DNA from 3 places in the Brevibacillus sp. NL20B1 genome. Region 2 is predicted to be linked to each of the others. Evidence: riboswitches for the same ligand, from Rfam matches in the RefSeq annotation. Region 2 holds a riboswitch; each other region holds the start of a gene.

Region 1 (3,270 bases), on a different contig from region 2:
ACTGCCAGGCGGCCAGGACATTGGCGCCGCTGCTCCACCCGGACGAAGGCGCCGCTTCCACCAACAGGGCCGGCATTCCCGCGGCCAGAAACGAACATGCGAGAACGAGCCCGACCAGGTAGACGCGCCAGGGAATGCGGGCGTAGGCGACAATCCAGATGCTGATCCAGACAAAGGCGGCAATCTGCACGGGCGGATGGCTGACCAGGACGATCAACATCAGCGCCACGGCAAACAGCAGCTTGCAGCCGGGGGACAGGCGGCGCAGCCGGTTGGTGTAGGCGAGCGTATCCAACTGGTCGATCATTGTTCTTTGCCGTTGTTCAACCGACCCCGGTACAGGCCGATTGCATATCCGATAAATCCGGCGCCCAGCGCGGCCTGCACGGCAAACAGCAGGCTTTCCGTCTCGCCGCCCGGCGGCTCCACAAGCGGCTGGAACCAGGGCTCATAGTCGGGGGCCACTTCTTTGATCGCTTCTTCCGCCGCGCCGTCCGCTCCGCCAAACTCCGAATCTTTCACCAATATCAGCGGCAGCACGGCCAACAACGCCACCAGCAGCAACAGCACCCGGTTTGACCAGCGTTTCACTTACATCCCCTCCCGTTTGAGCAGCGGCAGTTGCGACAGTTCTTTTGCATTGTACGACTGCAGCCAGTTCCAGACGAGCACCGTCAGCAGTCCCTCGCTTATGGCCAGCGGCACCTGCGTCAGCGCGAAGATGCCGGCAAATTTGGCGAACGAGGCGGCGACACCACCGGATGCTGCCGGAAACGCCAGCGCCAGCTGCAGTGACGTCACCACGTACGTGGTCAGGTCGGCCAGGGCAGCCGCCAGAAACACTGCCACCCGCTGGCCGCCGTTGGCCCGCAGCACCAGCCGATACACCCCGTAGGCCACAAACGGCCCGACCACTGCCATGGAAAACGCGTTGGCCCCCAGCGTGGTCAAGCCGCCGTGGGCGAGCAGCAGGGCCTGGAACAGCAGCACCAAGGTGCCCAGCACCGACATGACCAGCGGACCGAACAGGATGGCTCCCAGGCCGGTCCCGGTCGGGTGGGAACTGCTCCCGGTCACAGACGGAATTTTCAATGCGGACAGAACAAAGGCAAACGCCCCCGCCACCCCCAGCAGCAGCTTCAACTCGGGGTTATCCTGGACCAGCCGCTTGATGGAGCGCAGGCCCAGCAGGAAAAAGGGCAGAAACGCGGCCCACCAGAACAGCGCCCACTCCACCGGCAAAAAGCCTTCCATGATGTGCATGGCGTGTCCGGTCTCCGGCTCATTCAGCAGAAAGTACAGGACAAATCCCGTCACAAGCATTCCGCTCATCAACGAACGCGAACGGCTCATCGAGCATCCTCTCCCTATCTGGTTCGACATCCAACGTCCAAGAAAAAAACTCATCCGGCCGGATGAGCTTTGCGCAATGTGAATAGACGACTACTTCCTCAAACAAAACAGTCGTACTGCCTGGGCTCACCTCTCCTTTCCTCGAAGGCTGTTGGGTGCGGCAGCTAGGTAGGTCTCCTGGCTTCCAGATCATCACGCTCTTTTGCCTTCCCCGTCCGGCGAGCGGCGAGTGGCCTGTCAAAAGAGAATTCCCTGGTTACAGTGGCGGGACCGCTCGGGATTTTCACCCGATTCCCTGTTACCCCTTATCCGCATAAGGGCACCTAGCTCCGTTGTATTCGGTTTTTTTCCTTTCCATCTTGGACGTTTGCGTCCATTATAAACGAGCCCCCGCGAAAGCAAAAGAGGGGAGAATCGTCTCCGAGGTGCGCTATCTATCGTGCGTCCACGCCTACCGCGTCGCTGATGCGGGCAAACCCGTCCTTCTTCAACAGCTGCACCAGCCGTTTGTTAATCTGCCGCGCAATACCCGGCCCGCGGTAGATCATTCCCGTGTACACCTGCACCAGGCTGGCGCCGGCGCGAATCTTGCGGTAGGCGTCGTCACCGGTGAAGATGCCGCCCACTCCGATGATCGGCACCTTGTCCCCCACTTCCTGGTAAATTTCTCTCACCCAGGCGGTGGACCGCTCCTCCAGCGGCTTTCCGCTCAAGCCGCCCGCTTCTTCTGCGTACGGGTGGTTTTCCACCCCATCACGGGACAGTGTGGTGTTGGTGGCGATGATGCCGGCCGCCCCTTCGGCCACCGCGGCCCTGACCACGTCACTCATCTGCTCGTCCGCCATGTCGGGCGATACCTTCACCAGGATCGGCTTCGCCTTGGCGCCGCGCATCTCCAGTTCGGCCGCCTTGGCCTTCACTTCGCGGAGAATGGACCGCAGGCTGTTGGCCTCCTGCAAGTCGCGCAGGTTGGGCGTGTTGGGCGAGCTGACGTTGATCACAAAATAATGGCCGTACGAATAGAGCAGGTCCAGGCACTTGCTGTAGTCGGAAGCCGCTTCTTCATTGGGCGTCAGCTTGTTCTTGCCGATGTTGATGCCGATCGGGATGTCGGCATAGGCGTAGTCCAACAGGTTTTGCGAGGCGGTGTAGGCGCCGTAATTGTTGAACCCCATGCGGTTAATGACCGCCTGCTTCTCCGGCAGGCGGAACAGCCGCGGCTGCGGATTGCCCGGTTGTCCCTGCGGCGTGATTGTGCCCACTTCCACGAATCCAAAGCCCAGCGAAGCCAACGCGTGATAGACTTCGGCGTTTTTGTCAAATCCGGCGGCCAGGCCGACTGGATTGGGAAAGCGAATGCCCCAGAGCGTTGTCTCCAGACGTTCGTCGCGGAACTGATACACCATCTTCAGGATGCTTTTGCCCGGTGCGGAGTTTTCCACTGACCGGAGCAGGTGTATGGTCTTCTCATGCGCTTCTTCTGCGCTCATCTTAAACAGGAATTTTTTGACCAGTTGATACATCACTGCACTCCTCACTCGTTCTACTGCCTAGTAGCATACCATATTTGCAAAAGGGTGCGCACTACGAGAGAAGTACCCTTTCCCTTCGGTTACGGAAAAACTTCTGCCGCGATACGAGGATAGACCCTGGTCCATTGGCAGCAGACGGCTGTTTCGGTTCCTACTCCTCCCGTCTGCAGGCAGCCGGCCCCTCTAGCAACTAGTATCCTCATTCCCTATGCCTGTATTCTCTTAAACCCGATCTCCCGACAAAAAAACTGCCTGCCCCGATTGGCAGGGCAGGCAGTTGGTCACGGTTTTGCTGTGTCGGCTGGGATCGTCCCGGCCCGGTCAGTTTTTCACCAGCAGCACGTCGTCGATAGAGACGTACGGCAGGTTGTGCGCTTCGGCGACG
Region 2 (3,270 bases):
GGTCGTTGAAGGCGACCGCTTCTTCGCTTTCCCATCTGATTTCCTGGAGCGCCAGCAGATGATGCAGGCCAAACGCTCCCAGCCCGATGCCCCGGTACTTTTTGTTGGTTTGCTGGGCCTGCAGGACGTCGATCCGGTTCACATCGATCACGTTGTCCAGCATCCGCACCTGGATGGGGATCAGCCGCTCCAGCACGTTGGCAGGCACGGCGCGCCCCAGGTTGATGCTGGAGAGATTGCAGACGACGAAATCGCCCGGCGTTTTCCGAATCACGATCTCTCCGTCCTGCAGCACTTCTTCTGTCACCGTGGTGGGCGACATGTTCTGCAGGATTTCCGTGCACAAATTGCTGGAGTAAATCATGCCCGCATGTTTGTTGGGGTTGGCGCGGTTGACGGTATCCCGGTAGAACATGAACGGCGTGCCCGTCTCCAGCTGGGAGATCATGATCCGCTTCATGATCTCGATGGCGGGTACCGTCACGCGGCTCAAGCGGGGATGCCGCACGCACGCCTCGTACCGTTCGCGGAACGTGCCTCGCCCGGGCTCCTCATCGTAGCAATCCTCCAGCGAAAAGCCCATGACGGTGCGCACTTCATGCGGATCAAACAAGTGAAACTCGGCCCGGTTTTCCACCGCTTCCATGAACAGATCAGGGATGCACACACCCGTAAAGATGTCATGCGCCCGCAGGCGTTCGTCCCCGTTGTTCATTTTCAAATCGAGAAACGCCAGGATGTCCTTGTGCCACACGTCGAGATACACGGCAACGCTGCCGTTGCGCGTTCCGAGCTGGTCGACGCTGACCGCCGTATTGTTCAGCTGGCGAATCCACGGGATGACCCCGCTGGATTTGTTTTCATAGCCGCGGATGGAAGAGCCGCGCGCCCGCACTTTTCCCATGTACACGCCGATGCCGCCGCCCATCTTGGACAGCCGGGCGACGTCGGTGTTGGAATCGTAGATGCCCTGCAGAGAGTCGTCGACCGTGTCGACAAAGCAGCTGGAGAGCTGTCCGCCCCGTGCTTTGCCGGCATTCGCCATGGTGGGCGTTGCCACGGTCATGTACTGATGGCTGAGCGCCCAGTAGGCTTCCTTTACCAGCGCGAGTCTTTTTTCGCGGGGTTCCTGCAGCATGAGGTGCATGGCGATGACCATAAACCGCTCCTGGGGCAGTTCATACAGGCTGCCGGTGTAATCCCTCGCCAAATACCGCTCGGCGAGAGTCACGATCCCCAAATAGGTAAACAGCTTGTCCTTTTCCGGATCAATCTCCCGTTCCAGCTCCGCAATCTCTTCCGGACGGTAGGCGGTCAGCAGTTCCTGTTTGTAAATGCCCTTTTCCACCAGCTGTTTCAACAGGTTCAAAAACGAACCGTAGGGACGCGCAGGACTAAAGGAATACGCCCGGCTGCGGGCCGCTTCGTGATACAGGGCAGCGAGGTACGCCCTGGCGGCGACGTAGGTCCATTCCGGCTCCTCTTTGGAGATCAGTTCGGCGGCCGACATGGCAACGATTTTTGCCGCTTCCTGTTCCGTGAGCGTTTTGTGTTTGGCTCTGATGGCCGCCGACTGGATGACGGCATCTGCGCGCAGCCGGGGAAAATCGGCCAGAATGTCGCCAATCAGCGATGTAATACGTTGGTCAATGCCAGAGACAACCGTTTGCAATCTATCCCTCTCCTTTGCGGTTCATGAAAAAAGCATCCTCTCCCGTCGGGTAGAGGATGCTGATGTTGCCCATGTGGAAACAAACATGCCTGTGTCAAAGCGGAACGTGCGCCAGAAAGAGCGGCACGCCGCCGGTGACCGATTCCACACCTCCCCATCCTCGTGGTTCCAACGGTGTTGTCTTTGTGGCAGGTCTCCTGGCTCATGGATCATCGCTTCTCTGAACCTTCCCGTCGATGCGATCGACAGTGGCATCTGACAGAGTCGCTCCCCATTTACAGTGGCGGGACCGCGCCGGACTTGCACCGGTCTTCCCTTTTAAGCGCTTGCCGGAATCCTGGTCAAGCGCACCACAAAGCGTACTATATATGGTTGTATGAAGGTACTATAACACAATATGTTGTGGGAGGGAAGACTGATCTTGGCTGGCCGCTTCCAAAAAAGCGGGTCCGGTCCAGTGACTAGCTGTCACAAAACCGCCAAGCATTGCGCGCCCTGCTTTTCCCTTGCCAATCTGTTATAATGAGACGAGTATGGAGATTGCACTGGGCAAGGAGTGAGCAAACGGTGAGCTATGCGTATCTTAAAGCCCACGTAGGCGGTTGGGAAGTGGCATTCATCCTGCTGATCGTCGGGTACATCCTTTTCCGTCTCGGCAAGGAAAAAGTGGGCAACATCGTTCACATGTTTCTGCGCGTGATGATGGTGATTGTGGTCGTGACAGGCGGTTGGATGTTGTTTAAGTTCCACACGGGAGACGTCCTGTACTATGTGAAGGGACTGCTGGGGATTGTCGTCTTCGGGCTGATGGAAATGGCGCTGGGACGGGCACGCCGCCAGGAAGCCAGCATCGGATTTTTCGTTGGCGCGCTCGCGCTGATGGTGCTTGTCATCCTGATCGGGTACCGCGTAATCGTGTAGGCGGCCGGTGCTTTGCACACACGTCGAAAAGCTTTCACTCGGATCAAAAGGTTCCGGGTGGAGGCTTTTTTTGTTGTTGTTCGCTAAGACAAGCGGCGCCAAGAGCGGCGGATGCTCGCGGAAGCGGAGTGCGCCGCGAATCAGAACGGTCTGATATAGAATGGAGAACTTCTCCACATATATCAATCAATATGGCGGAATGCTCCGCTTTTGCATATAATGGCGGTAGGAATAAAGCTGTTTTCTTTTGGTGATAAACGGAGGAGGACGCCGATGACGGTAAATCAGAAAGAGCAGACGGCCGGCGCGTCCGGCGGCGCGGCCAAAACCAATGCCACCCTGCTGGGCATTCAGAGTTTGCGGCCGTCGTTTACCAAATCTGAGCAAAAAGTGGCGGAGATCGTACTGAGCCAGACGGAGAGCGTAATTTACTCTTCCGTCATCGACCTGGCGGAAAAAGCGGGCGTGGGCGAAACCACCGTGCTGCGCTTCTGCCGCAAGATCGGTTTTCGCAGCTACCAGGAGTTCAAGCTGGCGCTGGCCCAGGAGCTGGTCCATCCGGTGAAAAACCTGCACGGTGAGGTAACGGAGGAGGATTCGCTGACGACCATCGCGCAAAAGGTGACGGCCACCAACATGCAGGCGGTTGGTGACACCAGCTCGCTCATCGACCCGGT
Region 3 (3,270 bases), on a different contig from region 2:
GAAGGGGCATGACGGGGCGCACCCCTTCTGGAGGAGAGGGCGACGGGGGAATTAGGGGAGCAGCACCCGGGTACGGCCCTGTCAGTGTGCAGAGCCGTACCTTTTCAGTTTCTGCACGATCTGCGGCGGAAACATCGACTCGAGGCTGCTCTGGTAACGGCTGCCGTCCTCCGGCATGCGGTGGCTTGTGACCTGGTACCCGGCGCTGCCGCCGCGAGAGACCCTGTACGCGATGTCAAAGACCATCGGGGCGCTGAGCGCGAGCTGCTGTTGGTCCCCGCCCCTGCCGGTAATCTGCACCCATGCGTACACGCGCCGGTTCTCCGCATTGGGGGCTTCCACGCCGATTACATCCAGTTTGACGTCCCGCTCACCGCCGAGCCAGTCAAGATCACCCCGGATGCTCTGCAGGTAGCGGGTAATCAGCGGCGTGACCAGTTCCCGGTTGGCCGGCGACACGCCCTCCTTCACCTCGACGAACACCTGTCCGAAATGCTTGCCGCCGGAGACGACCTGCAGCTTCCAGATACCCGCATGCGGCAAAACGATGCCGGAAGGAAAATGGCCGTCCGCGTCATACTGCGGTCCCGCCACCCGGTAGCTGCCCAGATCCACGCGCTCCCCCTCGGTGCTCCACCCGACCAGATTCACTTCCGGGGCAAACGGACCATTCAGCAGCCAGAACACGTTTTGCATCTGTCCTTCGTACAGCTCATCCGTGATGATGCGCACCGGCTTCTCGCCGACATAGCGGAACGGTTTGCCGTCATGGACCGTCTCCATCTGCGGCGACGTTTTCCACAGCACGGGAGGAGAGGAGACGAGGCCGAACAGCGGCGGTGCGGTTGTCTTCGGCGCGGGGCCAGGGGCGGCCGGTTGCTTGGGCTGCAGCGCATCGGGCCACCACATCCACAGGGCCAGCAGCGTCACCGCAGCGGACGCCGACGCCAGAAGCGGTCCGCGCCTCTGCCGCTGCGACCGCTGTCTGATGCGCTTTCGCACGGCTTCTTCCATTCCGGGGGTAAACGTCACGTCCTTGCACACCGTTTCGTCGGCCCGCTCCTTCAGCTCTCGCAGCCATTTGTCCCGTTCCATTCCCATTCCTCCCTTGACTCCATCCGCTGTCTCAACTGCTGCCGGGCGCGGTGCAGCCGTGTCCGGACCGTTCCCTCCGTCACGCCAAGCACTTCGGCCGTTTCCGCGATGGACAGATCGGCGTAGTAGTGCAGCGCGATCACCTGGCGGTACAGCGGCGGCAGCTCCAGCACCAGGCGAACCAGCTCGTCCCGTTGCGCCCGCTCCATGACCTGCCGCTCCGCGGACACGTCGCTCTCCCTGCTGATCCAGGAACGAGGCAGCAGGTTGCGAAACGCCCAGGAGCGCAGGCACCCTTTGCACTCGTTCACGGCGATCCGGTAGAGCCAGGTGCGGATGCTGCTCTCGCCGCGAAAACGGGGCAGGTGACGGTACGCTTTCAAAAAGACGTCCTGCGTGATGTCTTCCGCCAGACTGCGGTCTTTCACCATCAAGGTGACCAGGCGAAGCACGCGCGTCCCGTATTCCCGCATGATCTGTTCCAGCACCGCTTCCACCGTCGGCTGCAGTTTTTCCACGCGGCGCGCCTCCCTTCGTGTGCATTCACCTGTTTAGATGCGGCCGGCCGACGAAATGTTACAACGTTTATGGCGAAAAACGGGTCCAGGGGAGCGGGAGTGCGCCAAACAGCATGACCGATGTCGCCCCGACCGACGCCCCCGAAGAGACGCCCAGGATGTCGGGATCAGCGAGGGAATTGCGGACAAGTGCCTGGATGGCCGCCCCGACTACGGAGAGGCCATCCCCGACGAAAGCACCAATACATACTCGCCTGCCTGTTGTAAACCTGGCTCACATGTTTACGCACAAACAAAAAAGCATCTCCCGTATTGGACGGAAGATGCCTGTCTGCATGCGGACACGACAAAAGAACAGACGCGGAGCGCCGTTTCTTTCTGTCCCCTGCTTTCCACACATCCCCATCCTCGTGGGTAAAAGCGTGATCGCTTCACGGCAGGTCTCCTGGCTTGGGTTCATCGCTCCCTGCACCTTCCCATCTCGCCAGACCGGCGAGACAGTGGCTGTCGCAGGGCGCTCCCGTTACAGTGGCGGGACCGCGTCGGACTTTCACCGAACTTCCCTTTTAAGCCCCCCGGGCGGACCTGCACCCGGACGGCACCGTGAAACACCATATTCGTTTTTCGTCTGAGCCTTACCTGATGACGGTCAGCTGTTTCGGGAACTGCGTCAATACATCGCAGCCGCTGTCGGTCACCAGCACGTCGTCCTCGATTCGCACGCCCCCCACGCCCGGGAGGTAGATCCCCGGTTCGATCGTGAAGACCATGCCGGGACGAAGCACGTCCTGGTTTTGTCCGTGAACCGACGGATATTCGTGGACGTCCATGCCCAATCCGTGCCCCAGACGGTGCATGAAATACGGACCATACCCTTTTTCCTCGATTACGCGGCGAGCCGTTTGGTCGAGGTGAGCCAGCGTGACACCCGGACGCACCTCAGCGATGGCCGCTTCGTTGGCCGCAAGCACCGTCTCGTAGATTTCCCGAAGCTGTGCACTGATCTCGCCGATCGCAAAGGTGCGGGTGATGTCGGACACGTAGCCGTCAGCCGCCACGCCCAGGTCAAACAACAGCAGGTCTCCCTCGCGCACCTGCCGGCTGCCCGGGGTTCCGTGCGGCAGCGCCGATTTTTCGCCGGCCAGCACCATCGTGTCAAACGAAGGCCCGTCAGCCCCCAACCGCTTCATCTGGTATTCCAGTTCGGCGACGATCTCCATCTCGGTGACACCCGGTTTCACTTTTTTCAGACTCTCGCTCAGTGCCTGTTCCACCAGCCGCACGGCGTGCCTGATGCGGGCCACTTCCTCCGCCGACTTGATCAACCGCATTTCGCGGAGCGGTTCCTCCACGTCGGCGTACCGCTTGGCCGACACGACCGCGCTCATCGCTTCAAAGCGCTCCACAGTCATGTGGCTCTTCTCGATGCCCAACCGCGTCACTCCGGCGGGCAGCGCCTGCTTCAACACGTCATACGGATTATCCGTATCGGTATGCGTCAGGATTTGCTTGACCCCGGAAGCCGCCGCTGCCGCCGCTTCACGATCCAGCGCCGGGACGATCAACGACGGTTCGCCCTGCGCCGGGATGATGAGGCCCATGAAGCGTTCGTGGGGTTCCGTAAAAAAGCCAGTCAGATAGTAAACGTGTTTGGGCG

Evidence for each region. Region 2 has a riboswitch for cobalamin ahead of KDN35_RS03655 (ribonucleoside-diphosphate reductase subunit alpha). Riboswitches for the same ligand answer to the same signal wherever they lie in the genome.
Region 1: another riboswitch for cobalamin. It lies ahead of KDN35_RS12930 (energy-coupling factor ABC transporter permease); the one in region 2 lies ahead of KDN35_RS03655 (ribonucleoside-diphosphate reductase subunit alpha).
Region 3: another riboswitch for cobalamin. It lies ahead of KDN35_RS06665 (iron chelate uptake ABC transporter family permease subunit); the one in region 2 lies ahead of KDN35_RS03655 (ribonucleoside-diphosphate reductase subunit alpha).

Annotation. Positions count from the first base shown of each region.
Region 1 is NZ_JAGTPT010000017.1:69,777-73,046, forward strand. Features, by position in the region: gene cbiQ (cobalt ECF transporter T component CbiQ) at 1-307, opposite strand, end outside; gene KDN35_RS12925 (energy-coupling factor ABC transporter substrate-binding protein) at 304-591, opposite strand; gene KDN35_RS12930 (energy-coupling factor ABC transporter permease) at 592-1,353, opposite strand; cobalamin riboswitch at 1,504-1,695, opposite strand; gene KDN35_RS12935 (quinone-dependent dihydroorotate dehydrogenase) at 1,788-2,876, opposite strand; gene ald (alanine dehydrogenase) at 3,207-3,270, opposite strand, start outside.
Region 2 is NZ_JAGTPT010000003.1:116,092-119,361, reverse strand. Features, by position in the region: gene KDN35_RS03655 (ribonucleoside-diphosphate reductase subunit alpha) at 1-1,651, opposite strand, end outside; cobalamin riboswitch at 1,843-2,042, opposite strand; gene KDN35_RS03650 (YisL family protein) at 2,240-2,593, shown strand; gene KDN35_RS03645 (MurR/RpiR family transcriptional regulator) at 2,867-3,270, shown strand, end outside.
Region 3 is NZ_JAGTPT010000007.1:50,859-54,128, forward strand. Features, by position in the region: gene KDN35_RS06655 (hypothetical protein) at 82-1,095, opposite strand; gene KDN35_RS06660 (sigma-70 family RNA polymerase sigma factor) at 1,065-1,613, opposite strand; partial or broken gene KDN35_RS06665 (iron chelate uptake ABC transporter family permease subunit) at 1,711-1,866, opposite strand; cobalamin riboswitch at 2,032-2,234, opposite strand; gene KDN35_RS06670 (M24 family metallopeptidase) at 2,249-3,270, opposite strand, start outside.